DNA from 3 places in the Pseudomonas sp. KH_040 genome. Region 3 is predicted to be linked to each of the others. Evidence: riboswitches for the same ligand, from Rfam matches in the RefSeq annotation. Region 3 holds a riboswitch; each other region holds the start of a gene.
The links. Region 3 has a riboswitch for cobalamin ahead of cobW (cobalamin biosynthesis protein CobW). Riboswitches for the same ligand answer to the same signal wherever they lie in the genome.
Positions count from the first base shown of each region.

Region 1: linked by a shared signal. The riboswitch ahead of AC3IUF_RS12225 (ABC transporter substrate-binding protein) and the one ahead of cobW (cobalamin biosynthesis protein CobW) in region 3 are both predicted to bind cobalamin.
Region 2: linked by a shared signal. The riboswitch ahead of cobO (cob(I)yrinic acid a,c-diamide adenosyltransferase) and the one ahead of cobW (cobalamin biosynthesis protein CobW) in region 3 are both predicted to bind cobalamin.

Region 1 covers NZ_CM174487.1:2,701,287-2,710,857, reverse strand. The annotation lists gene AC3IUF_RS12270 (ABC transporter ATP-binding protein) at 1-222, shown strand, start outside; gene AC3IUF_RS12265 (transporter substrate-binding domain-containing protein) at 494-1,219, opposite strand; gene AC3IUF_RS12260 (TetR/AcrR family transcriptional regulator) at 1,301-1,876, opposite strand; gene AC3IUF_RS12255 (crotonase/enoyl-CoA hydratase family protein) at 2,025-2,822, shown strand; gene AC3IUF_RS12250 (alpha/beta hydrolase family protein) at 2,854-3,747, shown strand; gene map (type I methionyl aminopeptidase) at 3,956-4,747, opposite strand; gene AC3IUF_RS12240 (ParD-like family protein) at 4,744-4,971, opposite strand; gene AC3IUF_RS12235 (hypothetical protein) at 5,094-5,372, opposite strand; gene AC3IUF_RS12230 (Ppx/GppA family phosphatase) at 5,381-6,316, shown strand; cobalamin riboswitch at 6,359-6,552, shown strand; gene AC3IUF_RS12225 (ABC transporter substrate-binding protein) at 6,697-7,710, shown strand; gene AC3IUF_RS12220 (FecCD family ABC transporter permease) at 7,719-8,723, shown strand; gene AC3IUF_RS12215 (ABC transporter ATP-binding protein) at 8,720-9,484, shown strand; gene AC3IUF_RS12210 (GNAT family N-acetyltransferase) at 9,423-9,571, opposite strand, start outside.
Region 2 covers NZ_CM174487.1:1,947,604-1,957,174, reverse strand. The annotation lists gene AC3IUF_RS08805 (cobyric acid synthase) at 1-724, opposite strand, end outside; gene cobD (threonine-phosphate decarboxylase CobD) at 721-1,713, opposite strand; gene cbiB (adenosylcobinamide-phosphate synthase CbiB) at 1,706-2,614, opposite strand; gene bluB (5,6-dimethylbenzimidazole synthase) at 2,611-3,261, opposite strand; gene AC3IUF_RS08785 (cobyrinic acid a,c-diamide synthase CobB) at 3,258-4,658, opposite strand; gene cobO (cob(I)yrinic acid a,c-diamide adenosyltransferase) at 4,655-5,266, opposite strand; cobalamin riboswitch at 5,349-5,579, opposite strand; gene AC3IUF_RS08775 (hypothetical protein) at 5,743-6,327, shown strand; gene AC3IUF_RS08770 (PQQ-dependent sugar dehydrogenase) at 6,394-7,707, shown strand; gene AC3IUF_RS08765 (C40 family peptidase) at 7,840-8,376, opposite strand; gene AC3IUF_RS08760 (C40 family peptidase) at 8,596-9,213, opposite strand; gene hda (DnaA regulatory inactivator Hda) at 9,428-9,571, opposite strand, start outside.
Region 3 covers NZ_CM174487.1:2,902,961-2,912,531, forward strand. The annotation lists cobalamin riboswitch at 972-1,183, shown strand; gene cobW (cobalamin biosynthesis protein CobW) at 1,283-2,356, shown strand; gene cobN (cobaltochelatase subunit CobN) at 2,360-6,208, shown strand; gene AC3IUF_RS13095 (magnesium chelatase ATPase subunit I) at 6,421-7,422, shown strand; gene AC3IUF_RS13100 (vWA domain-containing protein) at 7,404-8,087, shown strand; gene AC3IUF_RS13105 (phospholipase D-like domain-containing protein) at 8,262-9,571, shown strand, end outside.

The DNA.
Region 1 (9,571 bases), 200 kb from region 3:
GAGGTCTCAGCGAAGGTTGTGGAGGTTTTGTTCCTCGGTGAAAGCCAGACCTGTAGCGTAGTCACCTCGGGCGGCACGTCGATGACGGTGAAAGCATTGTCAGCCGCCGGCATGCCGCTCAAGGCTGGCGACCCAGTGCAAGTACGCTGGGCCACCGCTGATGCCTGCGTCTACACCGAATGGACCGACAGCGACCTCAACAAAGCCGCCGGTTCTCACTGAAATCCCCTGTAGGAGCTGCCGCAGGCTGCGATCTTTTGATCTTGTTTTTAACAGCAAGATCAAAAGATCGCAGCCTGCGGCAGCTCCTACAGGAATACATTCCAAATGTGGGAGCGAGCTTGCTCGCGAAGGGGCCGTGTCAGTCACAAACAATGTTGAATGACACACCGCATTCGCGAGCAAGCTCGCTCCCACAGGGTCTGCCGTCATTTCAAGAATGTCCCCCTCAGGGCCACCCCAGCGTCGGGCTGCGGTGGCTCTTTTTTTTGTCTCAAGGCGCCACCGTCACATCGCCCTGTCCACTCTCGGCCAGCGCTGCAGCGACAAACCCTTCAGCCTTCTTGCGCTCGACGAACGCCCGCACATACGCTGCGCCTGCCTCCCGCCCACGGGGCACCGCCATGGCCTGGCGAATCGCCGTGAATGCGCCGTCCAGCACGCGGTAACGCGCGTCGGCATCCGCGACTTTCTGCAATGGCTGACGGACACCGGCGGCGGCATCCAGGTGTTGCTCGATAAACAGGTCAACGGCACCCGCCGAGGTTTCGGCACGCTCCAATTGTGCGTGCTGCAGCGTGCGACTGAGGAACAGGTCGTAGGCTGCGCCTTTGCCAACGGCCAGTCGCAATCCTGGCTGATCCAGATCCTCGACCTGGCGATACGCCGACTGCACCTCGACCAGATAAGTCCCCTCGATGATCACGTACGGCTCGCTGAACGCAATCTGCGCCTCACGCACCGGCTCGATGGCGAGGAATGCCAGGTTCCACACGCCCTCCTCCAGCGCCGCGAAAACCTTGCCCGCCGCATCAAACGTACGCATCTCCAACTCGACACCCAACTCGGCAGCCAGCGCTATCGCCAAAGCCACCGAGACACCTTGCGGCGCACCATCCGCCCTGCGCTGCGCCAGCACCGGGTTACCGAAGTTGATCGCGGCATGCAGCACGCCGTCGGGCGCGAGATCGGCCATCACGGCCGGGGTGATTGGACTCATGGTGTTGCTCCCTGATTGGATAAAAAGTCAGTGTGCGTCGTGGCTGACACTGTCGAGGACACAACACACAGCGCGTAAGCCTTATGTCGTTGCCTGACAGGCACTCAAGTGTTCCAGCGCCCGACGCGTCACCGCATCGATGTAAGCCGCGTCACCATAGACCCGAGCCAGCAGAATCGCCCCCTCGTAATCCGCCACCCATTGTCGAGCGGTCAGCAAGGCTTGGACTTCATCGACCTGGCCTTCCAGCAAATGCGCAAACGCCTTGGCCCATGCATCGAAAAAGCTGCGAATCGGCTCCAGCAGTTCACTTTTGCCGTACGCCGCATCGACCGCCACCACACCCATCAGGCAACCGATCGAGTCATCCTGAAACAGCCTCGCCGCCTTACGCCCCATTTTTGTCAGGCGTTCTTCGGGGCTGAGTTTTTCATCAAAAGCTACGGCAAACAGGGTCTGGTTAATTACCTGATGCGTCCAGTCCAGCACGTCACGCAGCAAGGCTTCCTTATTCGGGTAGTGGTGATAGAAAGACGCCTTGGTGAAGCCGCAGGCGGCAGCAAGCACGTCCATGGTGGTGCCATGATAGCCAAGGCGCTTGAAGGTATTGGCGCACCGCAGAAGCAATTCTTCACGGGGGATTTTCAACGGTCGCACGGGTATTTCCTGATCCGGATAACTGGCGGTGATTCTATGACATAAGCCTGCCCTTCTCAATTTGACGGTTACCAACTGTTCGTTTAGTTTCTGTTTACCAAACAAATGGTCAGTAACTGGCGACCAATAGAATTCAAGGAGAGCAGAGATGAACGAAGCCAACAGTGGCCCCGGCAGAGTCACCCGCGAACAACACGGCCAGCTGTTTTTGATCGGTCTGGATCGCGCCGGCAAACGCAATGCATTCGACAGTGCAATGCTGACGGACCTGGCATTGGCCATCGGCGAGTATGAGCGCAATGACGAACTGCGCTGCGCCGTGCTGTTCGCGCATGGCGAGCACTTCACTGCGGGTCTGGACTTGATGGAACTGACGCCAAAACTGGCGTCTGGCGCCTTCAAGTATCCTGAAGAAGGCATCGACCCATGGGGCGTATCCAAACCGCGCAGGCGTAAACCGGTGGTGGTTGCCATTGAAGGCATTTGCTGGACGGCGGGCATCGAATTGATGCTCAACGCCGACATCAGCATTGCCGCCACCAATGCCCGTTTCGCTCATCTGGAAGTGTTGCGCGGGATCTCACCCGCCGGCGGTTCCACCGTGCGCTTCACCCGCGCAGCGGGCTGGACCGCCGCCATGCGCTACATGCTCACGGGGGAAGAGTTCGATGCCACTGCCGCCCTGCACATGCGCCTGCTGACCGAAGTAGTCGAGCCCGGTCAGACTCTGGCACGCGCCATCGAATACGCCAAACGCATTGCCAAGGCTGCGCCTCTGGCGATTCAGGCGACGCTGCAATCGGCGTTTCTGGCGCAGGATCAGGGAGACGATGCGGCATTGTCGAAGCTTGATGAACAACTGCTGGCCCTGATCAAAACCGAGGATGTCCGCGAGGGCGTCATGGCGATGATGCAGAAGCGCGAACCGCAGTTCAAAGGTCGCTGAAGGCTTTGCTCAACTCACTCGGAACAATTTCATGAACACCATGGCCGCAGCCTTTGCCGAATCGATCCAGAGACAGGACATCGCCCTCATTGCCCGCGATGGTTATCCATTGTCAGCCAAGCGCTACAGCGCGGCGGGCGCGGTCAAAGGCAACCTGATCATGGCCGGCGCCACCGGGGTGCAACAGCGCTTTTATCGGCGTTTTGCCGAGCACGCGGCGCGCCAGGGCTTTCACGTGCTGACCCTCGATTACCGGGGCATCGGTGAGTCGAAACCGGCTTCCCTCAAAGGCTTTGAGATGTCTTATCTGGATTGGGCTTATCAGGATCTGGCGGCGGCAGTGGATCTGCTAAGCCAGGAAGCGTTGCCGTTGTATTGGGTCGGCCATTCGTTTGGTGGTCACGCGATTGGTCTGTTGCCCAATCACCACGCCCTGACGGCTTGCTACACCTTGGGCAGTGGTGCGGGATGGAGCGGCTGGATGTCCAGAGCCGAGGCCTGGAAAATCCGTCTGATGTGGACGTTTGTGCTGCCGGTGATTGTCGCCCGCAAAGGCTACATGGCCTGGAGCATGCTGGGCATGGGCGATGATTTGCCGCTGGGCGTTTATAACGACTGGAAACGCTGGTGCAAATTCCCCCACTACTACTTCGACGACCCCGAGATGAGCCATCTGCATGCACTCTACGCCGAGGTCACAACGCCATGCGTTTTCGCCACGTCGGTCGATGATCCGTGGGCGCCGCCGCGTTCGCGCGATGCGTTTGTCAAAGCCATGGTGAATGCACCGCTGACATTGCTGGATCTGCAGCCGCCACTGGGCAGCAAACCGTACGGGCACATGGGTTACTTCCGCGAAAGCGCACAGCCGTTGTGGGATGAGGTGCTTGATTGGCTGCAAAGCGCCCCTGCACACACCACATAACCTGAGCTGCTGCAGGCTGCGATCTTTTGATCTTGCTTCAAAACAAGATCAAAAGATCGCAGCCTCGCTTCACTCGACAGCTCCTACAGGAATGCATTCCAACTGTGGGAGCGAGCCTGCTCGCGAATGCGCTGTGTCATTCAATGTTGATGTTGACTGACACGGCCTCTTCGCGAGCAAGCTCGCTCCCACAGGTGATTTATGGTGTTTAGGTGATCGGGGAATAGCCTTCGATTTCGTCCGGCCAGGCCGTGAGGATTTCGAACCCCGTCTCCGTCACCGCAACCATGTGCTCCCATTGCGCCGACAACGAGCCATCCTTGGTCAGCACCGTCCAGCCATCCGGCATGTTCTTCACATGGCGCTTGCCGGCATTGAGCATCGGCTCGACAGTGAAAATCATCCCGGCCTTGAGCTTCATGCCTTGATTGGGAAAGCCGTAATGCAAAATCTGCGGCTCGTCATGGTAAATCTTGCCGATGCCGTGCCCACAATATTCGCGCACTACGCTGAAACCTTCCTTCTCCGCCAGCGTCTGGATCGCGTGGCCGATGTCGCCCAACGTGGCGCCAGGTTTCACCACACGAATACCCGCGCACATCGCCTCGTAAGTGGTCTTGATCAGGTGCTGCGCCTCAGGCGTCGCCTCACCGACCACGTACATGCGGCTGGTATCACCGAACCAGCCGTCCTTGATCACCGCGATGTCGAGGTTGACGATGTCGCCATCCTTCAGAGGTGTGCCCGACGGGATGCCGTGGCAGACCACATCGTTGACCGAGGCGCAGACGGTTTTCGGGAAGCCGTGATAACCGACGTTGGCTGGCACGGCTTTCTGCACGTTGACGATGTAGTCGTTGCACAGTTGATCGAGCTGATCTGTGGTGACGCCGGCCTTGACGTGCGGCACCAGCATTGCCAGTACCTCGGCGGCGAGTTTGCCGGCAGCACGCGATTGCGCGATGTCGGCCGGGGTGTTGATCTTGATCTGGTTTCTCATGCGCTGACGGCTTCCTGAGTCAGTTGTTGCAGATCCAGCCCGCCGTTCTGTTCGGCGCGGATCAGCAAGCGGCAAATGGCGCTGTGGTCGAGGTTGGGGTGCAGTTCGGCGAGCATGCCGATGCGCATCCAGTGCTCGGCCTGCGCGTTGATCGAGCGGCTGAGCGCATTGCTGGAGATGCGCAGGTTCTCGTGCATGTCCTCTGAAATCTTTACGATGCCCATATATGAATCCGATACGATGTGTATATGGATCGTATATTAGCCAAGCATCCACCAAAATTGCAAACACACACGCTGATCGTTCCCACGCTCCTGCGTGGGAATGCAGCCCGTGACGCTCCGCGTCACTGGACGCGGAGCGTCCCTAGAGGCATTACCACGCGGAGCGTGGGAACGATCAGTTCGCGGCATTGCCAAATCGCGGGCAAAAAAAAGCTGCCAAATTCGGCAGCAAAAACTTTAAGAACACGCGATGTATTGGCCGCAGCATAGACGCCGGATAATGACAGTGTCATGACAGCCGCAAATTCATTCAACCGCCCCTGCCCCGTCATCAGGATGTCATCAAGATCACGGCAGAATCCTCGCAAACCGTCTTGAGCCTCGCGACGGATGCTCTGCAAGGATTCCCATGAAAGACGACGCCTCGCTGTTTGCCGCCATCGACCTGGGTTCGAATGCCTTTCGCCTGATGATCGGCCAGTCGGTGCGCAGTCGAAAGGGCCTGCAGATTCAGGAAGTGAAAACCCTGCGTGAACCGGTGCGGCTTGCCGAAGGCTTTGATGGCGGTGCGCTGGACGCACTGGCACTGGATCGCGGCTGGCAGGCATTGGCGCGATTCGGCAAGAAACTGCGCGGTTTCGAGGCCGGCCGGGTGCGTGCGGTGGCGACCAGTGCGGTGCGTGAAGCGGATAACGCGCAGCTGTTTCTGGCCAGTGCCGAGCGGCATCTGGGCTTTCCCATCGACGTCATTTGCGGCCATGAAGAGGCGCGGCTGGTCTACGCCGGCGTAACTCACGCCTTGCCCAGCGCCGACGACCTGCGCCTGGTGGTCGACATCGGCGGAGGCTCCACCGAGCTGATCCTCGGCCAGGGCTCACAACCCTTGTTAACCGAAAGCATCGCCATCGGCAGCGGCACCTTGAGCACGCGATTCTTTCGCGGCGGCGATGTGTCCGCCGGCGCGCTACAGGAGGCCGAACGCTTCGCCATCCTGCAGTTTGAACACGTCGCCAAGCGCTATCGCGCGCAAGGCTGGCAGCAGACCATCGGCTCTTCCGGCACTGCGCGCATGCTGGCCAAAGTGCTCAAGGCCAATCGCCTCAACGACTTCGGCCAGGACGGCATCACCTACGGCGGACTGCTGCGCCTGTCGTTACTTCTGCTGAAAGTGAACAACGTGCAACAGCTCAAGCTCGCCGGCCTGCAACCCCATCGCCAGAGCATTCTGCCCGGCGGTCTGGTGTTGATGCTGGCGGCGTTCAAAGTGTTCGGCATCGCGCAAATGCTGCCCTCCGAACCGGGCCTGCGTTTAGGCGTCTTGCACGGTTTGATGAGCCAGCACTAATCCTCGCCACGACAGATTCGTCTCCCCTTCAGCGGCTTGATCGACTACCATGCCGCCGCTGGTTCCCGAACGGGACTAATAGGGAATCCGGGGTGCTTGCACAGCATTGACCGGAACTGCCCCCGCAACTGTAGGTGCCGAGCCTGCTCCACGACTGCCACTGGGTGAATCCCGGGAAGGCCGGAGCCAGGCGATGACGCATCAGTCAGGAGACCTGCCGGCACAGTGATTACTAACCGGCGGGGTGTCCGGGAAGGACATCGTGCCGTGTACTTCTTCTTTTGATGACCGGCCTTGCGCAGTTTCCCTGACCGCGTTCGATGGTGTGTTTCCGATCCGTACTCTCCCGCTCCCCGTACGGTTCCCCTGGAGACTGCCCCATGCTGCTGCCCCGCATCGCCACCCTCATCACCGGCCTGAGCCTTGGCGCCATGGCGCAAGCGGCACCGACGGTCTATCCGCTGACGATCGAAAACTGCGGCAGCACCCTCAATTTCCAACACGCACCGACGCGCACCGTGACCATCGGCCAGGCCGGCACGGAAATGCTCTACGCCATGGGCCTGGGCGACAAAGTCGTCGGCACCTCGTTGTGGTTCAACAACGTGCTGAATAAATACAAGACACAGAATGACAAGATCGAGCGTCTGGCCGATAACGAACCGAGTTTCGAATCGGTGATCGGCAAGCGCCCGGAACTGGTCGCCGTGGAGCTGGAATGGATGGTCGGCCCGCAAGGCGCGGTCGGCACCCGTGAGCAATTTCATGAATTGAAGATTCCGACCTACCTGCTGCCTTCCGATTGCGAAGCCAAGGACAACCTCGTCGGCGCCGATGGCACGCGACTGGCGCCGTTTCGCATCGAGACGATTTACAAAAGCGTGAGCCAACTGGCGCAAATCTTTGATGTGCAGGAGCGTGGCCAGCGGCTCAACGACGAACTCAAGGCCAGCCTCGCCAAGTCGATTGCCACCGCCCAAGGTAAACAACTGAAGGATGCCAGCGCGCTGGTGTGGTTCTCCAGTGCACAAATGGACATCGAGCCATTTGTGGCCGGACACAAAGGCATTCCCGATTTCATGCTCAGCACCCTCGGCGTGCGCAACGTGGTGGCGTCCGATGAAGAGTGGCCAACGGTCGGCTGGGAAACCATCGCCAAAGCCAATCCGACCTTCCTCGTGATCGCGCGCATGGATCGTCGACGCTTCCCCGCTGACGACTATGAAAAGAAACTCGCCTTCCTGCGCAGCGATCCGGTGACACGCAACATGGACGCGGTGAAACACAACCGCATCATCATTCTCGACGCCATGGCCATGCAGGCGAGCTTGCGCATGTTCGACGGCATCGAGCAACTGGCCACGGCCATCAACGGCTATGACCTGTCGCAATGAGTGCCAGCCTGATCCGTACGTTGCTGGCCCTGGCGACGCTGTTGATTGCAGTGGTTGCGGGCGTGGCCATCGGTGAAACCTCGATTGAACCGGGTGTGGTCGTGCAAGTGCTGGCGAACAAATTGTGGGGCGCCGGATACGCGCTGGATCCTATCGATGAAGGCATCGTCTGGAACTACCGCCTGACCCGCGCACTGGTCGCAGCCGCGTGCGGTGCCGGTCTGGCGACGTGCGGGGTGATTTTGCAGTCGCTGCTGCGTAATCCGCTGGCCGATCCCTACTTGCTGGGGATTTCTGCCGGCGCCTCGACCGGGGCGGTGATGGTCGCGCTGCTTGGCGTTGGCGCGGGGATGATCTCATTGTCAGTCGGTGCCTTCGCCGGCGCGGTCACGGCGTTCGTGCTGGTGATTCTGCTGGCGCGAGTCAGCGGTTCGGCCAGCGGCACCGGGCAGATCATTCTTGCCGGGATCGCCGGTTCGCAGTTATTCAATGCCCTGACGGCGTTTCTGATTACTCGTTCGGCCAGCTCCGAACAGGCGCGCGGCATCATGTTCTGGCTGCTGGGCAATCTCGGTGGCGTGCGCTGGCCATCGGTATGGCTGGCAGTGCCGGTTGCCGTGCTGGGACTGGTCGTGTGCCTGTGGCATCGGCGGGCGCTGGATGCGTTTACCTTTGGCGCGGATTCGGCGGCATCCCTCGGTATTCCGGTGCGACGGGTGCAGATTTTGCTGATTGGTTGTGCGGCGCTGGTGACGGCGGTGATGGTGTCGATTGTCGGTTCAATCGGCTTTGTCGGGCTGGTGATTCCCCACGCCGCGCGGCTGTTGCTCGGTACGGGTCATGCGCGATTGCTGCCGGCCAGTGCCTTGGGCGGTGCGGTGTTTTTGATTGCTGCTGATGTGCTGTCGCGCACGCTGATCAAGGGTCAGGTGATTCCGGTCGGGGTGATTACCGCGCTGGTCGGTGCGCCGGTGTTCGCCTTGATTCTGGTTGGCCGCAGGTCCGCGCGATGAACAGTGTTCTGAGTTGTTCTGGTCTGAGCTTCAAGGTACGCGGCGCCGAGTTGCTCAACGGTGTCAGCCTTGACGTCCGGCGCGGCGAAACCTTGGGTATCGTCGGGCCAAATGGCTCGGGCAAATCCACCCTGTTGAAGTTGCTGGCCGGGCTGCGTGAACCGAGCGCCGGCGAGGTGCTGCTCGAAGGTCAGCGCTTGGGCAAAATGGCCCGGCGCAGCATTGCGCAGAAGCTGGCGGTGGTCGAACAACAGGCCGACACCGACGACGGCATTCGCGTGTTCGATGCCGTAGCGTTGGGGCGCACGCCGTGGTTGTCGGCACTGCAACCGTGGTCGGCGGCGGACGATGCCATCGTCGAGCAGGCGCTCACCGACGTTGACGCGACGCACCTGCGCACGCGTCTCTGGCGCAGCCTGTCGGGTGGTGAGCGGCAGCGAGTGCATATCGCTCGCGCCCTGGCGCAGCGACCGCAGATTCTGTTGCTGGACGAGCCGGCCAACCACCTCGACATTCAGCATCAACTGACCATTCTCAACGTGGTGCAGGCGTTGCCGGTGACCACGTTGATCGCGCTGCATGATCTTAATCAGGCGTTGAAGTGTGATCGTCTGGCGGTGCTGGAGCGCGGGCGGCTGGTGGCGTTGGGCGCGCCGCTGGAAGTGCTGACACCGCAGCGGTTACAGGACACTTTCGGGGTCAGGGCGCATTACCTGACGGACCCGTTCGATGGGGCGCAGATTCTCCGGTTTCACTCATGAGATTGTGCATGTGGGTTGTTTGCCAGACCGGGTCAGCGTCGACATCGATAATCTCGAAGCCTTGGCGCTGCCAGAACGCGATGGCGC
Region 2 (9,571 bases), 960 kb from region 3:
TCTGGCGTTGATCAATGCCGTCCTCGGCCTCAAGGTGCAGATCCATCACATAAGGCAACACGCCCACCACCGGTTTGCCGGTGCGTTGCTCGAGCCAGTCGAGACCCGGTTGCAGCAAGGCGATGTCACCGCGAAAACGGTTGATGATGAAGCCCTTGACCCGCGCCTGTTCGCTCGGCGAAAGCAATTCCAGGGTGCCGACCAGATGCGCGAAAACCCCGCCGCGATTGATGTCGGCAATCAGCAGCACCGGGCAATCCACCGCCTCGGCAAAGCCCATGTTGGCGATGTCACCGGCGCGCAGATTGATCTCCGCCGGCGAACCCGCGCCTTCGACCATCACCAGCGGATACGCAGCGCTGAGCCGCTCGTGGGACGCGAGCACCGCTTTCATCGCGATGGCTTTGTAATCGTGATACGCCACGGCGTTCATCGACGTCACCGCGCGACCGTGGATGATCACTTGCGCGCCGGTGTCGCTGTTGGGCTTGAGCAGTACCGGGTTCATGTCGGTGTGCGGATCGAGGAATGCCGCTTGCGCCTGCACCGCTTGCGCGCGACCGATCTCACCGCCGTCGGCGGTCACAGCACTGTTGAGCGCCATGTTCTGTGGCTTGAACGGTACGACCGCCACGCCCTGCCGGGTTGCCCAGCGGCACAGCGCCGTCACCAGTGTGCTTTTACCGGCATCGGAGGTGGTGCCTTGCACCATCAGGGTGGTCATGCGTGATCCTTGGCAAAAGCGCTTAAAGCGTGTTCGAGACGCGCCTCTTCAGCCGCATCGGCGGGCAGGCCAAAACGCAAACTGCTGTTGTGAGTGAAGATGCGCAGGAGAATGCCGCGACGGGCCATGAATGCGTGCAACACCTCGGCGTGTTCGGTGATCAGCCACTGGAACAGCGCGCAGCCGCCCTGCGGCTTGAAGCCGTAGCGTTCAAGCAGCGCTGCCAGCCGTTCACTGGCGTCATCACTGCGAATCCGTTGGCGCGTGTGCCCTTCGGTGTCTTGCAGACACGCTTGCCCGAGCACCCGCGTCGGCCCACTCACCGCCCATGGCCCGACCTGTTCGGCGAGCAGCTTGAGCAACTTGCGCTCGGCCAGGACAAAGCCCAGACGCACCCCGGCCAGACCGAAAAACTTGCCGAACGAACGCAACACGATCAGCCCGACTTGATGGGCATGCGGTGCCAGACTCAACTGCGGCGTGTTGTCCATAAACGCTTCATCGACCACCAGCCAGCCACCACGCCGGGCGAGCCGCCCATGCCAATCGAGCAGGCGTGCCGGGGTCAGGCTCAGGCCGGTCGGATTGTTCGGGTTGACCACCACCAGCACGTCGAGGCTGTCGAGAAAGAACTCGACTTCCTGCTCCAGCACTTCGCGCACGATATAACCGCTGCGCCGCCACGCTTCGGCGTGTTCGGCATAACAAGGCGACAACACACCGACCTTGCCGGCACGACGCAAACGCGGCAACAACTGGATGGCCATCTGCGAACCCGCCACCGGCAGCACCTGCGCGGCACCATAGTAATCGCACGCAGCTTGCTCCAGACCGTCATCGGTTTCCGGCAAACGCGCCCAGGCGCGCAACGGGATGTCCGGGATCGGGAATGGCCACGGCGCGAGGCCGCTGGACAGGTCGAGCCAGTCAGCCTCGGCAATGCCGTAATCGAGTGCAGCCTTGCGCAGCCGGCCACCGTGCTCAAGCATAGAATTCAGCCCCCACGCAGAGAATCAGCAGCCATAACCATACCCCGCGCTGGACCAATTGCCAGCCACGGTCGATGGAATCTGCGTCAGCCGCTGCGCCCTCGCCAAGCTGCGGACGGTCGTGAAGTTCGCCGTGGTAAATCGCTGGCCCACCCAATTCCACGCCCAGCGCACCGGCGCCGGCCGCCATCACCGGACCGGCGTTGGGGCTGTCCCACTTCGGCGCCTGTGTACGCCAGCACTTCAACGCAAGTCGGGTTTTGCCGAGCAGCGCGTAGGTCAACGCCACCAGACGCGCAGGAATGTAGTTCAACACGTCGTCGATTTTCGCCGCAGCCCAACCAAAGCGCTCGAAGCGTTCGTTGCGATAACCCCACATCGCATCGAGCGTGTTGCTCAAGCGATAGAGGACCACGCCCGGCGCACCCGCCACGACAAACCAGAACAGCGCGGCAAACACCGCATCGCTGCCGTTTTCCAGCACCGACTCGGTGGCGGCGCGGGCGACGGCGGTGCTGTCGAGTTCATCGGTCTGGCGGCTGACCAGATAGCCCACGCGTTTGCGCGCCTCGTCCAGATCATCTGCGCGCAAAGCAGCGGCCACCGGCGCGACATGCTCGCCGAGGCTGCGCATGCCGAGGGCGCAATACAATGCAAGAATCTCGACGACCCAGCCCACGTACGGCGCCCAGGACAATGCGGTGGCGAGCAAGGTCAGCGGCAGCACCGCGATCACCCACGCTGTGACGCCATGACTGCGCCAGCCACGACCACCGGCGTTGAAACGTTGCTCGATGCGCCCGGCGAAATTGCCGAACGCCACCAGCGGATGCCAGCGTTTCGGTTCACCGAGCAGCGCATCCAGCGCCACCGCGGCGACACTCAATAACGCCACACTCATTGACTCACTCCCCAATAATTTTCATACAGCAACTCATTGAGCGGCCGCGCCTGCGCCCACCCTTCGAGTACCAGCATCGGCGCCGGATAGAATTCCTTGACCGGGCCCAGACACAAAACGGCGAGAGGTTTGGCGCCTGCGGGCAATTTCAGCAAATCCGCCAGTGCCTGCGGCTCGAACAGCGAAACCCAGCCCATGCCCAGACCTTCGACGCGCGAGGCCAGCCACAGATTCTGAATCGCGCAGGACAGCGAGGCCATGTCCATTTCCGGCAGCGTGCGGCGACCGAAGATGTGTTTTTCGCGATCGTCCATCAGCGCGGCGACCAGCACTTCGGCGCAGTCATGGATGCCTTCGACCTTGAGTTTCATGAACTCGTCACTGCGCTCGCCGAGGGCTTCTGCGGTGCGGATGCGTTCTTCTTCCACGAGGTTCTGGATCTGGCCACGCAAGGTTCTATCGCTGATGCGGATGAAACGCCACGGCTGCATGAGGCCGACGCTTGGGGCCTGGTGAGCGGCTTCCAGTAGTCGGCGCAGCAATTCCGGCTCGACGGTGCCGCCGGTGAAGTGGCGCATGTCGCGGCGTTCGGCGATGGCTTTATAGACGGCTTGGCGCTCGGCTTCGGAGAATGCGTTGTCTGTCATGGCCCTTTCGCTGGCAAGCCAGCTCCCACAGGGGATTGCATTTCTTCAGGAAGCTCACCGCCCAATGTGGGAGCTGGCTTGCCAGCGATGGCGGCATGGAGGTCGGGTGCAAACAATGCTGCGATAGCCGCGGGACTCGACGGGAAGTAGAAGTGCACATAAGAGGCCGTCATCCGCCCGTCCCGATAAACCGCCTCGGCGCCGCGCCCGCCATTCGGACTCAAGCCACGCGCAATCGGCGTCAGCTCAGTCGTCGTCAACGAATGATGATAAGTGTGCCCACGCAACGATCCTTCCGGCAAATCCACTGCTTGCAGCGCCAGTGCAGCCAGACGCTTCTGCATCACCGCGTCGCCCTTAAGCAGCCCGACCAGCTCAGCGCGAGTACCCTCAACGTCGGTCAGCGAATCCAGCAGATAAAGCATCCCGCCACATTCGGCGAGCAACGGTTTGCCCGCTGCGTGATGCGCACGAATCGCCTCCAGCATCGCGGTGTTCTGCGACAACGCAAGGTGGTGCAATTCCGGATACCCACCGGGCAAATACAGGCTGTCCGCCTCAGGCAATTGCGTGTCGCGGATCGGCGAGAAGAAACTCAACTCGGCGCCCATCGCTCGCAACAGATCGAGACTCGCGCCGTAGGTGAAGGCAAACGCCTCATCACGGGCAACGGCGATTCGCACATTCTTCAGCAGCGGCTCTACAGCGATCACATCAGGCGCGGCGAATTCCACGGCCGGTGGCAGCGCTACCTCGCAACTGCTGGCCAATGCATCGGCGGCGGCATCGAGACGCACATCGAGGTCATTCAGTTCGCTGGCCTGCACCAGGCCGAGATGGCGACTCGGCAGTTCGATACCGGTCTCACGGGACAACGCGCCATACCAACGCAAACCTTCCGTGAGGCTGCCTTCGAGCAATTGCGCATGGCGCAAAGTGCCGACACGATTAGCCAGGACACCGGCAAACGGCAGATCCGGCTGATACTTCGCCAGGCCCAGCGCCAGCGCACCAAAGGTCTGCGCCATGGCCGTGCCGTCGATCACGCCGAGCACCGGCACGCCGAAGTGCCGCGCCAGATCGGCGCTGGACGGCGTGCCATCGAACAGGCCCATCACGCCTTCGATCAGAATCAGATCCGCCTCATTGGCGGCTTCCCACAACAGACGACGACTTTCCTGCTCGCCGACCATCCACATGTCCAGTTGATACACCGGCGCACCGCTGGCGCGTTCGAGAATCATCGGATCGAGAAAGTCCGGGCCGCATTTGAACACGCGCACCTTGCGCCCCTGATTGCGATGCAAACGGGCGAGCGCGGCGGTGACGGTGGTCTTGCCCTGACCGGAAGCCGGCGCGGCGATGAGCACCGCCGGGCAGTGACGTGGCTGATTCAAAGTTCGACGCCTTTCTGCGCTTTGATGCCAGCCTGGAAGGCGTGTTTGAGCATGCCCATTTCAGTCACAGTGTCGCCCATTTCGATCATTTCCGGCTTGGCCGCGCGACCGGTGACGATCACATGCTGCATCGGCGGACGCGCCTGCAAATCGCTGAGCACCTGATCGAGATCGAGGTAACCATGTTTGAGGGCGATGTTGAGTTCGTCGAGCACCACCAGACCGATCGACGGATCGCGCAGCAGTTCGCGGGACACGGCCCACGCGGCTTCGGCGGCGGCGATGTCGCGCTGACGATCCTGGGTTTCCCAGGTGAAGCCCTCGCCCATCACATGAAAGCGCACTTGCTCAGGGAAGCGGCGAAAAAACAGCTCTTCGCCGGTGCTGTTGCGGCCCTTGATGAACTGCACCACGCCGCACTGCATGCCGTGGCCCATGGCGCGGGCGAGCATGCCGAACGCCGAGCTGCTTTTGCCTTTGCCATTGCCGGTCAGCACCAGCACCAGCCCGCACTCGTCAGGCGAGTTGGCGATGCGTTCGTCGATCACGGCTTTTTTGCGCTGCATACGCGCCAGATGGCGTTCGTCGCGCTCGGGGGAATCGGTCATGGGGGGAGCTCTCCGTTGAGGCTGGATAACGGCGGGCAGGCACAAGAATAGACGGCAAAAAGCCTGGCATCGCCCACCGTGATGCCGCTGGATGGATCAGGCCGGTCTCCGGGCTCATGAGCGGCGTTTCGCCTGACTGCGCGCCTTCCCGCTTCTTTCGAGGCAGTGGCTCAAGGCGCAGTTTTCACTCATTTACCGTTGCGGGGGCAGCGCCGGGATCGTGGTGGTTCTTCGTGCGAAGACAACCCTCACCGGCTTCCCTGTTTCACTCTGTCGACGCAGGTCACAGAGCACCTGAAACAAGCCGCGAAGGTTAGAGGGTTGGGGGTGGAGCGTCAATTAAAGAGGTGGTCATCGGGCGAATAACTGCCGCCGATCAATTATCTGACGCCAATCTTGTGCCACACTGATACAAATGATATCAAAGAGCCATGCTTTTCCCGAAAAGCCCACTACAACAATAAAGGATGATGACGATGCAAGGCATGATCATCAGCAACCCGCGCCTGGAATTCCTGCGCCCGGTGCTTGAACGCTGGTTTGACTGTATCGACCGTTACAACGCCGTGCGCGGCGACAGCGACACCCCTTACTGGCATGACGAGAAAGCCAATCTCGGATTGCTCTCGGCCGCAGCCTGGATGGCTGAGCTGGTGACTTTGAACGGCACTGCCACGCGCAAGCAGAATGAAGAAGGCGAGCGCAATGCCCGCGCTGATCTGTTTCTGGCCGGTGCCGAAGACCGCGCCTTTATCCAGGCCACCCAGCGCTGGCCAAAGGTTACCAACCTCAATCTGACCCAAGCCCTGCTGGACATCACCAACGACGCCAAACGCATCAGCTACGCCAGCGACCTCAAGCTCGGCTGCCTGTTTGTCGCGCCGCAAAAAGCCCAGCACAGCGCCAGCCCCGAAGAGCTGCAGGACATGGTCGACGACCTGCAAAAGGAACACACTTGCGCGGTCGCCTGGTATTTCCCCTACGCCTACCGCAAGTTACGCAGCGAAGCCGGCAATTATCACCCGGGCATCGCCGTGCTGTTCAAGGAAGCGCGCGGTTGAGCAGTTGAACCATCGGGCTTGCGCCCTCCTCTATGATTAGGAATGCATTCATAGGGAAGATCAGCAATGCGCAAGCCCCAGCTCGTTTTTGTCATCGCCTTCGCCGGAGGACTCGCCGCCTGCGGTGAAACCTCCAGCCTGCAAGTCTCCGACGGCACCGGCCCGTCACCGAAGCTGCCCGAACCGAACAAGACCCTGATCCCGACGGTGAATATCGCCCCGGCGATCGGCTGGCCCGACGGCGGCAAACCGACAGCGGCGGCTGGCACCCAGGTCGCGGCATTCGCCGAAGGCCTCGATCATCCGCGCTGGCTCTATGTGCTGCCCAATGGCGATGTGTTGGTAGCGGAAACCAATGCCCCACCAAAACCGGATGACAGCAGCGGGATTCGCGGCTGGGTGATGAAGAAGGTCATGGGCAAGGCTGGCGCTGGCGTGCCAAGCCCAAACCGCATCACCCTGCTGCGTGACGCCGATCACGATGGCGTCGCCGAGACCCGCACGGTGTTTCTGCAAAACCTCAACTCGCCGTTCGGCATGACCCTGGTTGGCAATGACCTGTACGTCGCCGATACCGATCGCCTGCTGCGTTTCAACTACGAACCCGGCGCGACCGAGATCAAATCGCAGCCGATCAAGGTCGTCGATCTGCCCGGCGGCACGCTGAATCACCACTGGACCAAAAACGTCATCGCCAGCAAGGACGGCAGCAAACTGTACGTCACGGTCGGCTCGAACAGTAATGTCGGCGAAAATGGTCTGGATAAAGAAGAAGGCCGCGCGGCGATCTGGGAAGTCGATCGGGCGACCGGCAATCACCGCATCTTTGCCTCGGGCATCCGCAACCCCAATGGCCTGGCCTGGGAGCCTGTCAGTGGCGCGCTGTGGACAGCGGTCAACGAACGCGACGAAATCGGCAGTGATCTGGTGCCGGACTACATCACTTCCGTGAAGGACGGTGGTTTTTATGGCTGGCCGTTCAGCTATTACGGCCAGCACGTCGATGTGCGTGTGTCGCCGCAAAATCCGGACCTGGTGGCCAAAGCCATCGCCCCGGATTACGCAGTCGGACCGCACACTGCCTCACTGGGTCTGAGCTTCGCCGAGGGCAACACGCTGCCGGCGCAGTTCAAGGAAGGCGCGTTCATCGGCCAGCATGGTTCATGGAACCGTAAACCGCACAGTGGCTACAAAGTGATTTTCGTGCCGTTTACCGGTGGCAAGCCGAGTGGCAAACCGGTGGATGTGCTGACCGGTTTCCTCGACAAGGACGAGAATGCACTAGGTCGCCCGGTGGGCGTGGTGATCGATCAGCAAGGTGGCTTGCTGGTGGCGGATGATGTCGGCAACAAGGTGTGGCGAGTGTCGGCCAGCAAATAATTTTCGCCATGCACAAACAACTGTAGGAGTGAGCCTGCTCGCGATAACTTCGTATCAGTCGACATCATCATTGACTGAACGACCGCTATCGCGAGCTGGCTCACTCCTACATGGGATTGTGGGCTGCTTGAATTACGGGTTATGCGCCAGATGCTCCGGCTGCAACACCCGCTTGGCACTCAGATAAGCTTTCTGCCAGTACGCCTTCGACAGGCTGTCCAGCTTCACCGTGCCGCCCGTGGCCGGCGCATGCACGAAGCGCCCTTCCCCGACGTAAATCCCCGCATGACTGACCTGCGAGCCGCCATTGGTGGCGAAGAAGATCAGATCGCCAGTCTGCAAGCCTTCTTTGCCGACATTCGGTGCCTGCATGACGATCAGCTCACGCGTCGAACGCGGCAAAGAGATGCCCGCCGCATCACGGTAGACAAAACCGATCAGCCCGCTGCAATCAAAGCCTGAATCCGGCGTGTTGCCGCCCCAACGATAGGGCGTGCCGACCAGACCGAGCGCGCGAAACAGCACGTCTTCAGCAGCAGGCGAAAAAGCTTGGGAGGGGCCGAACACGACCGGTGCGCGAACCACCGGCGCAGGAGGCGGTGTGCGACTGGCGCAGGCGCTGAGCAGCGCTGCGAAGAAGATCAAAGTGAGGCGGGCCGACATCGTCATAAGCAGAACATCCTGATCTGGCTGCGGCTTTTTCTGCCGATGGACAGAAAACAAAACCGCCTGCGTGAGCACGCAGGCGGTTTGCCATCAATATAGATACAGGATTCTAGCGGCTACGCGGCAAACTTCAAGTAAGACTTTAACTTCACCTTGTAAAGTCTAAGTCTACTCCGTTACCGCAAGCCTGATTGTCGCCGCGAACGCAGCGACAACAAGGGATTACTTGCGAGCAGTGACTACAGTTGGAGCGTTGGCCAGAGCGCGTTTCGCTTCGATGAAGGTCTTGCTCCAGTAGCTGTCACCCAGGCTGTCGATGCGAACACCGCCGCTGCGACGACTGCTGGAGTGGATGAACTGGTTGTCACCGAGGTAGATCCCGGCGTGACTGACACGACCGCGACGACCGTTGGTGGCGAAGAACAGCAGATCGCCCGGCTCAAGGTTGCTGCGCGAGACCAGCGGCGCATCAACGTTGATCATTTCGCGGGTCGAGCGTGGCAGGTTCATGCCGGCTTCTTCGCGGAACAGGTAGCCGATGAAACCGCTGCAATCGAAACCGGCTTCAGAGGTACCGCCGAAACGGTAACGGGTACCGATCAGGGACATGCCGCGTTCGAGGATGCTGTCGGCCAGAACAGGAAGCTGATAAGGCTTCTTGCCATTGAATTCGTTGAGTTCTTTTTCGGTGTCCAGCTCTTCCTGATAAATAACGGAAGATTGGGCCGTGGCAGAATTTTTAACCTGTTGAGGCTGCTCTTGAACTGGAGAATGAGCAGCGCAACCGTACAACAGGGTGACGAGTGCGAGAGGCACGAGGGGTGCGAAGCGCTTTAGCATGGGCACGACCGTGGCTGATAGTTGTAAAGAAGCCGAGACTATGCCCGCTATCAGCCTCATTTGCAAATTCAATCGATCTTTTTGTGACTTCTCGGTTTCTCGTTTACATCTAAGCGCTTAAGCCCATTTGAACCGAGACGCGGCCTGCACAGCTTGCAGGAAAGCGGATTTTCTGGCGCCTGAATTATGCCGAAACACGCTGAAAGCCGCGCCGTTACCAGCCTAGGGTTTCTTTCAGGAAGGGAATGGTCAGCTTGCGTTGAGCCTGCAACGAGGCCTGATCGAGCTGCTCAAGCAAGTCGAATAGCGCACTCATGCTGCGGGTGCCGCGAGTCAAAATAAAATGCCCGACTTCATC
Region 3 (9,571 bases):
TAGGGTTCCGCCCTTACGGCGGGTCACTTTTTCCAGACGCCCGGAGTGCCGGCCCAGAAAAAAGTAACCAAAAAGGCTTGCTCCTACGTGCGGCCCGCTCGCTGGGGCTCGGGGTTCCTTCGCTCCGGGATCGATCCGGGCGCAGCGTCTCCGGTTTGCTTCGCTGCACCTACTCCCGCTGTGTTTGGCTGCGCCAAACGGTCGCTGCGCTCCCACGCCCGGATCAATCCCTCCACTCAGCCTTCCGACGTCGCCCGTGGATCAAGATCAAGAGCAGGCGAGCTGACACTCGGCCTATTGAGTGGTGAGGAGCACAGCGTGTTCGGCTTTGGATTTGTGGTGGATTCGCCCCTCACCCCAGCCCTCTCCCGAGGGAGAGGGAGCCGATTTTTGGGCCTTTCAAAATCTGAGTTCAACGCGGTATCGCACGTCGGCGTACCTCCCCCAAACGCCTCGATCAGTCCAATCTCCCGAGGTAGAGGAAGCCGATTTATGTGCTTTTCAAAGCTTGAGTTCAACGCGATATCTCACGTCGGCGTAACCCTACCAAACCACTCGGTCAGTCCCCTCTCCCTCCGGGAGAGGGCTAGGGTGAGGGGCTCTTGATCTGGCTTTGGCTTTGGCTTTGGCTTTGGCTTTGGCTTTGGCTTTTGATCTTTTGCCCCTTCGGCAGGCCGAGCGAAGGTGTTCATCCGGGGGTTAGGCGCGCAGCGCCGTTCGACGAAGTCGAACACATCGAGAGGAGGTGCAGCGAAGCAAACCGTAGGCGATGCCCCCGGATGGACACCGTAGCGAGGGAACACTGAGCCTCAGCGAAGTGCCGTACGCCGGGGCAAAGCCTTTTGGTTCCTTTTTGGCGTTTGAAAAAGGGACTCGCTGTAAGAGCGAAACCGCCAGCGGCAGCACCCGCAGCAACGGATATGCCCCCAAAACCAAATCTCAACGCCCATTGACCCACCCTTAGACGATGCGTAGCCTTGCGCCTTCGAGGTTCTTCGGCCGTTGCCGAAGCTAAGAAGGGAACGCGGTCAATGCCGCGGCTGCCCCCGCAACTGTGAACGGTGATGTTCGCTGCCACGCCACTGCCAGCTCAACTGATGAGCCCGCGGGAAGGCGCAGCAAACGCCAGGCCCAGCGCCTGAACGCCGTCAGCCAGGAGACCTGCCTCGTCACAGATTCTCAATTCAACCGGGCGGGGTGATCCGGTGGCGAACTCTCCGGGCACGCACGCGCGTTGCCGGTTCTCGTCCCGTATGCCCGCCGCTTGCCAAAGGGCATACCGATGAAAACACTGGCCAAACTCCCCGTCACCATCGTCACCGGCTTCCTCGGTTCGGGCAAAACCACGCTGCTGCGGCACATGCTCGACAACGCTCAGGGCCGTCGTATCGCGGTGATCGTCAACGAGTTTGGCGAGTTGGGCATTGACGGTGAAATCCTCAAGCAATGCACCATCGGTTGCACCGAAGAAGAAGCCACCGGCCGCGTTTACGAGCTGGCCAACGGCTGCCTGTGCTGCACCGTTCAGGAAGAATTCTTCCCGGTGATGCGCGAACTGGTTGCCCGTCGCGGCGATCTCGACCACATCCTTATCGAAACCTCGGGCCTGGCCCTGCCAAAACCGCTGGTGCAAGCCTTCCAGTGGCCGGAAATCCGCAGCGCCTGCACCGTTGACGCGGTGATCACTGTGGTCGACAGCCCGGCCGTCGCTGCCGGCACTTTCGCCGCGTTCCCGGATCAGGTCGATGCCCAGCGCAAACTCGATCCGAACCTCGATCACGAATCGCCGCTGCACGAACTGTTCGCCGACCAACTGGCCAGCGCCGACCTCGTCATCCTCAACAAGGCCGACCAGACCAGCGCGGAAGATCTCGCTCGCGTTCGCGCTGAAGTCGCCGAAGAGCTGCCGCCAGCGGTGAAGATCATCGAAGCCAGCAACGGTCGTCTGCCACTGGACGTGCTGATCGGCCTCGGCGCCGGTTCCGAAGAACACATCGACAGCCGTCACAGCCATCATGATCACCACCACGGTGAAGGCGATGACGACCACGATGACCACGATCACGACGCCTTCGATTCGATCTCCATCGAACTGCCGCAAGCCGATGAAAGCCTGCTGCTCGACGCCCTGACGCAATTGGTGGTCAAGCACGGCATCCTCCGGGTCAAAGGTTTCGCCGCCATTCCGAACAAGCCAATGCGCCTGCTGATCCAGGGCGTGGGCACGCGTTTCGACAAGCATTTCGACCGTCAGTGGGGCGCCGATGAAGCACGCGTTACCCGTCTGGTGTTGATCGGTCAGGAACTCGACGCGGCGCAACTCGAAGCGCAACTGCGCGCCGCGCTCAGCGTTTAAACCATGCACCTGCTCAGGACCCAGCCCGGCGGTTTCGTCTCGGATGACAACATTGCCGACCTTGGACAAACCCCCGCCGAGCTGGTGATCCTGTGCAGCGGCGACTCCAGCCTGGCGCTGCTCGCCGAGGCCGCGCAGCAGTTGCCCGAGGATTATCCGAGCCTGCGTCTGGCCAATCCGATGCAGGTGCAGAATCACGCTTCGGTCGATCTGTACGTCGACGAAGTGCTGCGCCACGCCAAGGTGATTTTGATTTCGCTGCACGGCGGCATCGCCTATTGGCGGTATGGCGTTGAGCGTTTGATCGAGCTGTCCGAGCGCGGTGTGCAGGTGATTCTGGTGCCGGGCGATGACCGGCCCGACCCGGAGCTCAGCGACTTGAGCACCGTCAGCGCCGAGGATCGCGACCGGCTCTGGCAGTTCTTGCGTCAGGGCGGCCTGGGCAATGCGCTGGACTTCTTCCGCTGTCTGGCCAGCCGTTGGCTCGGCCGCGATTACCCTTGGGAAGAGCCGCAGACCCTGCCGCGCACGGCGATTTACCACCCCAATAAAACCTCCGCCGCACTGAGTGACTGGCAAGCCGAATGGCTGCCGGAAAACCCGGTGGCGGCGGTGCTGTTTTATCGTTCGCATCTGCAGGCGGCGAACACTGCTTTTATCGATGTTTTCTGCCAGCGCTTGCAGGCAGCGGGGCTGAATCCGCTGCCGATCGCGGTGGCCAGTCTGAAAGAGCCCGGCTGCCTGGCGGTGGTCGAGGATTGGCTGGATGACGTCGAGGCGGGGGTGATTCTCAACACCACCGGATTCGCTCAGTCCAGCCCCGAAGCGCCGCATCTGCGGCCGTTTCGCCGCAACATCCCGGTGATTCAGGCGATCTGCGCGCAGGACAACGAGCCCGGTTGGCGCGCCAGCGAGCAGGGCCTCGGCCCGCGCGATCTGGCCATGCACATTGCCTTGCCGGAACTCGACGGACGCATCATCAGCCGGCCGATCAGTTTCAAGGATCTGGCCTGGCGCAGTGAGCGCAGCCAGTCCGACGTGGTCTGCTATCGCGCGCAGCCTGAGCGCATGGATTTTGTCGCCGAATTGGCGCGGCGCTGGATCGATCTGGCGCGGGTGCCGAATGGCGAAAAACGCATCGCGTTGATCCTCGCCAACTACCCGACCCGTGATGGGCGCATCGGCAACGGTGTTGGCCTCGACACGCCGGCAGCGGCGCTGAATATCCTTCGCGCGTTGCAGGCTGAAGGTTATCCGATCACCGCAGAATTGCCGAGCAGCGGCACCGAGTTGATCCAGCAATTGCTCGGTGGCGTCAGCAACGATCTCGACACGATTGACCTGCGTCCGTGCCAGCAAAGCCTGGCGATGGACGCTTATTTAGCGATGTTCAACGCGCTGCCCGAGGCCAATCGCACCGCCGTTATCGAGCGCTGGGGTGCGCCGCAAAACGATCCGATGTGCCGCGACGGTCGCATGATGATCGCCGGCATTCGTTTCGGCCTGACCTTCGTCGGCATTCAACCGGCGCGCGGTTATCAGGTCGATCCGAGTGCGGTCTATCACGACCCGGATCTGGTGCCGCCGCACGGCTATCTGGCGTTCTATTTCTGGCTGCGCAACACCTACGGTGCCCACGGCGTGATTCACGTCGGCAAGCACGGCAACCTTGAGTGGCTGCCGGGCAAAGGCGTCGGGCTTTCGGAGAATTGCTGGCCGGACGCATTGCTCGGGCCGCTGCCGAACATTTATCCGTTTATCGTCAACGACCCGGGCGAGGGCGCCCAAGCGAAACGACGCACGCAAGCGGTCATCATCGATCACCTGATGCCGCCGCTGACCCGCGCCGAAACCTACGGCCCATTGCGCAATCTGGAACTGTTGGCTGACGAATATTACGAAGCACAACTGCTCGATCCGCGCCGCGCTCGCGAGTTGCAGCGCGACATTCTGCAATTGGTGCGCGAGACGCAGATCGATCGAGAACTGCAACTTGATGCCGGGCTGGACAGTGACGCCGATGCGGCGATCTGGCTGCCGCGTCTGGATACGTATTTGTGTGATCTGAAGGAATCGCAGATTCGCGATGGCTTGCACATTTTCGGCGAGTCACCGAGCGGGCGATTGCGCATTGATACGTTGCTGGCGCTGCTGCGCATTCCACGCGGAGACGGCAAGGGCGCGCAATCGAGCCTGCTGCGCGCGTTGGCCAAAGCCTTTGAACTCGGTTTCGATCCGCTCGATTGCGCGCTAGCCGATCCATGGACCGGCCCGCGCCCGGCAGAGCTGCAATCGCAAAGCGAGGAAGTCTGGCGCAGCGCCGGCGACACCCGCGAACGCCTCGAACTGTTTGCCACCGCGTTGATCTCCGAGTCCCTGCAAATCCCTTGTGGGAGCGAGCCTGCTCGCGAAGGCGTCGTATCAGTCGCTAAAGATTTACCTGATCCACCGCTTTCGCGAGCAGGCTCGCTCCCACAGGGGCCGGCGTGGGCTGAAGTCAGCGCAATCATCGACCATCTGCGCGAAGTCGTCGCCCCACGCCTCGATGCCTGCGGCCCCGCCGAAATGCGCGGCCTGCTCGACGCCCTCAGCGGTCGTTTCGTCCCTGCCGGCCCGAGCGGCGCGCCGAGTCGCGGCCGCCTCGACGTGCTGCCCACCGGGCGTAATTTCTACTCGGTCGATGTGCGTAACCTGCCGACCACCACCGCGTGGCGCATCGGTTTCCAGTCGGCGACGTTGATTCTCGAACGCCATCTCCAGGACCACGGCGATCACCTGCGCCAGCTCGGTTTATCGGTCTGGGGCACGGCAACCATGCGCACCGGCGGCGACGACATCGCTCAGGCAATGGCGCTGATGGGCGTGCGTCCGGTGTGGGCCACCGGCAGTCAGCGCGTGGATGATTTCGAGATTCTGCCGCTGAGCCTGCTCGACCGCCCGCGCGTCGATGTCACGTTGCGGGTTTCCGGATTTTTCCGCGATGCGTTCGCCAATCTGATTCGCCTGTTCGACGCGGCGGTGCAGGCAGTAGCGGCACTGGATGAACCGGACGATCTCAACCCATTGGCCGCCAAAGTACGAGCCGAGCGCGAGGCACTGTTGCAGTCGGGCGTTGATGAGGACACCGCACGGCGTCAGGCCGGTTGGCGGATCTTCGGCGCCAAACCCGGTGCCTACGGCGCGGGCGTGCAGGGCGCGATCGATGGCCGTTTGTGGCAGAGCCGCGACGATCTGGCCGAGGTTTATCTGAACTGGGGCGCTTACGCCTATGGCGGTGCCGATGAAGGTACGGCCGCCCGCGAGCAATTCGTCCAGCGCCTGAGTCAGGTGCAAGCGGTGCTGCAGAATCAGGACAATCGCGAGCACGACTTGCTTGATTCCAACGACTATTACCAGTTCCAGGGCGGCATGCTGGCTGCCGTGGAAACCTTGCGTGGCGAGGCGGCGGCCAGTTATCACGGCGATCACAGTCAACCGGATCTGCCGAAGATTCGCACGTTAAAGGAAGAGCTCAACCGGGTGATTCGCTCACGGGCGGCCAATCCGAAATGGATCGACGGGGTCAAGCGCCACGGCTATAAAGGCGCGTTTGAACTGGCGGCGACGGTTGATAACCTGTTCGCGTTCGATGCCACCACGCAGTTGATCGATGACCATCAGTACGCTTTGCTGGCCGATGCCTATTTGCTCGATCCGGCAACTCGGGAGTTTGTTCGCGAGCATAATCCGCATGCGCTGAGGGACATGACCGAGCGCATGTTGGAGGCTCAACAGCGGGGGATGTGGCAGGAGCCGGGGGTTTATAAAGAGGCGCTGGAGAATCTGTTGTTGGACATAGAAGAAGATGTGTAGCCGGTTAAAAGCTACCCTCACCCCAGCCCTCTCCGAGCCGATTTGTGTTGGCTTTGGTGCCTGAGTTCAACGCGATAAATCAGGTCGGCGTACCTCGAAAGAACACCTCGGTCAGTTCCCCCTCCCTCCGGGAAAGGGCTAGGGTGAGGGCTACCCCAACTGACGCCCCACAACACTCAAACACACCAAAGACCACGACAGAGAAAACCCAAATGACCGACACCCCGCATTTCCCCCTCTCCGCCGTGGTCGGCGCCGATGACCTGAAACTCGCCCTGTGCCTCACCGCCATCGACCCGAAAATCGGTGGCGTGCTGATCGAAGGCCCGCGCGGCATGGCCAAATCCACCTTGGCCCGTGGCCTGGCGGATCTGCTCGCCAGCGGTCAATTCGTCACTTTGCCTCTGGGCGCTACCGAAGAACGCCTGGTCGGCACCCTCGACCTCGACGCCGCCCTCAGCGAGGGGCGAGCGCAGTTTTCGCCGGGCGTACTGGCCAAGGCTGACGGCGGCGTGCTCTACGTCGATGAAGTCAATCTGCTGCCGGATCATCTGGTGGATCTGCTGCTCGACGTTGCAGCCAGCGGCACCAACCTGATCGAGCGCGACGGCATCTCCCATCGGCATTCGGCGAAGTTCGTGCTGATCGGCACGATGAACCCGGAAGAGGGCGAGCTGCGTCCGCAACTGCTTGACCGCTTCGGCCTGAACGTTGCCCTCAGTGGCCACACGGCGCCGACCGAGCGCGGGCAGATCATCCGTCGGCGTCTGGATTTCGACAGCGATCCGCAAGCGTTCTGCACGCAGTGGGAAGCTGAGCAACAAGCCCTGCGTGTGCGTTGCGAAAATGCTCGCGCTGCCTTGGCCAATATTGCGCTGGACGATGCCGCACTGGCGCAGATCACCGAGCGTTGCTTTGCTGCCGGCGTCGATGGACTGCGTGCCGACCTGGTCTGGTTACGCGCCGCTCGTGCTCACGCGGCATGGCGCGGGGCTGAGGTGATTGGCGAGGAAGACATCGACGCCGTGGCCGAGTTTGCCCTGCGCCATCGGCGCCGTGAGCAAGCGCCATCGAGTCCGCAACAACCGGCTCAGGCGCCGGCCGAGACTCAGGCATCACCGAGCGAAGGGCAGGGCCAGTGGGGTGACATGCCGGCGCCGGCGCTCGCCACCGGCGCCCGCCGCGAAGTGCCGAGCTGGCCAAAAAAGCCTTAGGCATTCGTCCCCGATCCGATGCGGGGGCGAATGCCAGACCCCGCGCCGGACGGCTGGACAACGGACGTCAGGGCAAGCGCCATACGGCCCGCAGCGGTACGGTGAACTGGCCGGGCACGTTGCTCCAGGGGCGTCCTCGGGTTCGTGAAGATCTGCTGTTTCAACTGCGCACACGCTCGCCGCATGAGCTGTGGCTGGTGATCGTCGATGCCTCCGCCTCGACGCGGCGTCATCAGGCCTTGAGCGATGCCAAAGGCCTGCTCGCGCAACTGTTCGATGACGCCTATCGCCAACGGGCGCGCCTGGCCTTGTTGACGGCCAGCGGCTCGGCGCCGAAATGGCAGGTGCAAGGGTTGAAGGCCTCCAGCGGTTTGCATAGCTGGCTGGAGGCGTTGGGCGCTGGCGGCGGCACACCGTTGCTGGCGGCGCTGGGGCAGGCAGAGCAATGGCTGGCGGTGCGCCGCAAGCGCTTTCCCGCCGAGCAGCAGCGGCTGTTGGTGGTGACCGATGGGCGTTTGAAACAGTGGTCGGGATTACCGGCGCTAGCGTGTCCGGGGTTGTTGATCGATATCGAGCGTGGGCCGATCCGGTTGGGGCGGGCACGGGATCTGGCTTCAGCGTTGGGATCCGAGTATCGACACATTGATGAGCTGATTTCTCTCTAACCTTTTCGGCGATTGTTCTACCGTCTTCGCGAGCAGGCTCACTCCTACATTTGGAATGCGTTCCCCTGTAGGAGTGAGCCTGCTCGCGATTGCATCGACCCGGTCTAGAACCGAACACTCAAAACCCGCATCCCTGCTCTATGCTGCACCCAGCCCAATCACAAGGAGTGAGCGATGCGCGTTCTGGTCAAAAACCCTCAAGACGACTTCCGCGTCAAAGCCTACGCCGGCACCAACGGCGTGCTGCTGGCCATGGATCTGGCCGAACCCCGGCGCAAAGGCCTGCTGGGATTTGCCATCGAAAAGCAGCAGGGCGCCAAACCCTGGTTGTTCCTGTTCAACAGCCTGACCTTCCCGAATAAGGCTCACACCTTTCCCCAATTCCACGCGACACCAAGCGATACCGCGCCGCTGCAGAAATTTCGCTGGGCGGATTACGCGGTCAATCCGGGCATGACCCTCCACTATCGCGTGCATCTGGCCTACGGCACAGCCGATGCCGTGCAGTTGGGCGAGTCGCTGGAGCTGACGATCACTTCCGATGACGGCCAGCCGAGCAACCAAAGCGTGAATTTCAATCGAGCCGTTGCTGCCAGTCAGGCCTTCCAGCGCAAGTTTCCCGATCTCGACGCGCAGATCAGCGCCAATAAAAACATGCCCATCGAAGCCTGGCCCGATGCGGCCCGTCAGTGGCTGGAAAACGGTTTGCTCGGGCGCTTGCTGGGTTTTATCGAGCGTGCCGTCGATGACCAATGGGCGCTGGACATTGCCATCTACGAATATCAATTGCAGGCGATCGTCGTAGCGGTGAACGCGGCGTTCGCGCGGGGCGTGAAGGTGCGGGTGCTCTACCACGCCCGGCCGGACGATGAAGACACCACAATCAACGAAGCGAGTCTGGCGGCACTGCCTGCGGCGAGCAAACGCGGGCGAGTGACCCATAACATCTTTCACAACAAATTCATGGTCCTCAGTCGCGTCGGTGTCAGTGGTGAGCATCACCCTGAAGCGGTTCTGTGTGGCAGCACTAATTTCACCGCCAACGGGGTCTACCGGCAGGCCAACGTGGTGCATGTGCTGGACGATGAATCGATCGCCGCGAGTTATCAGCAGACGTTCGAGCAGATCTGGGTGCAGCCGGACGACGTCGGTGCAACCCGTGACTGGATCACCGAACACAATCCGATGAATCCGCAGCAGCCGTTATTTACCGGGTTTTCACCGCGTACCGGCGGGGCTGACCTGCAGGCGTTCGAGAACATCATCAGCGCGGCAAAAAAGGACGTGCTGTTCGTCACCGCGTTCTCGCTGCCGGACGCGATCCTTAATGCCTTGCTTGGCCAGCCCCACGACGACATTTTGCGTTATGGCCTGCAAAACACCGCCAGCCGCATCACCGGGTTTCACGCCGACCGCAGCGCCGAATTCGCCGCCACCGCTTTGCTCAATACCGGTCTGGAAGGCTGGCTGCGCGAGAACATGAA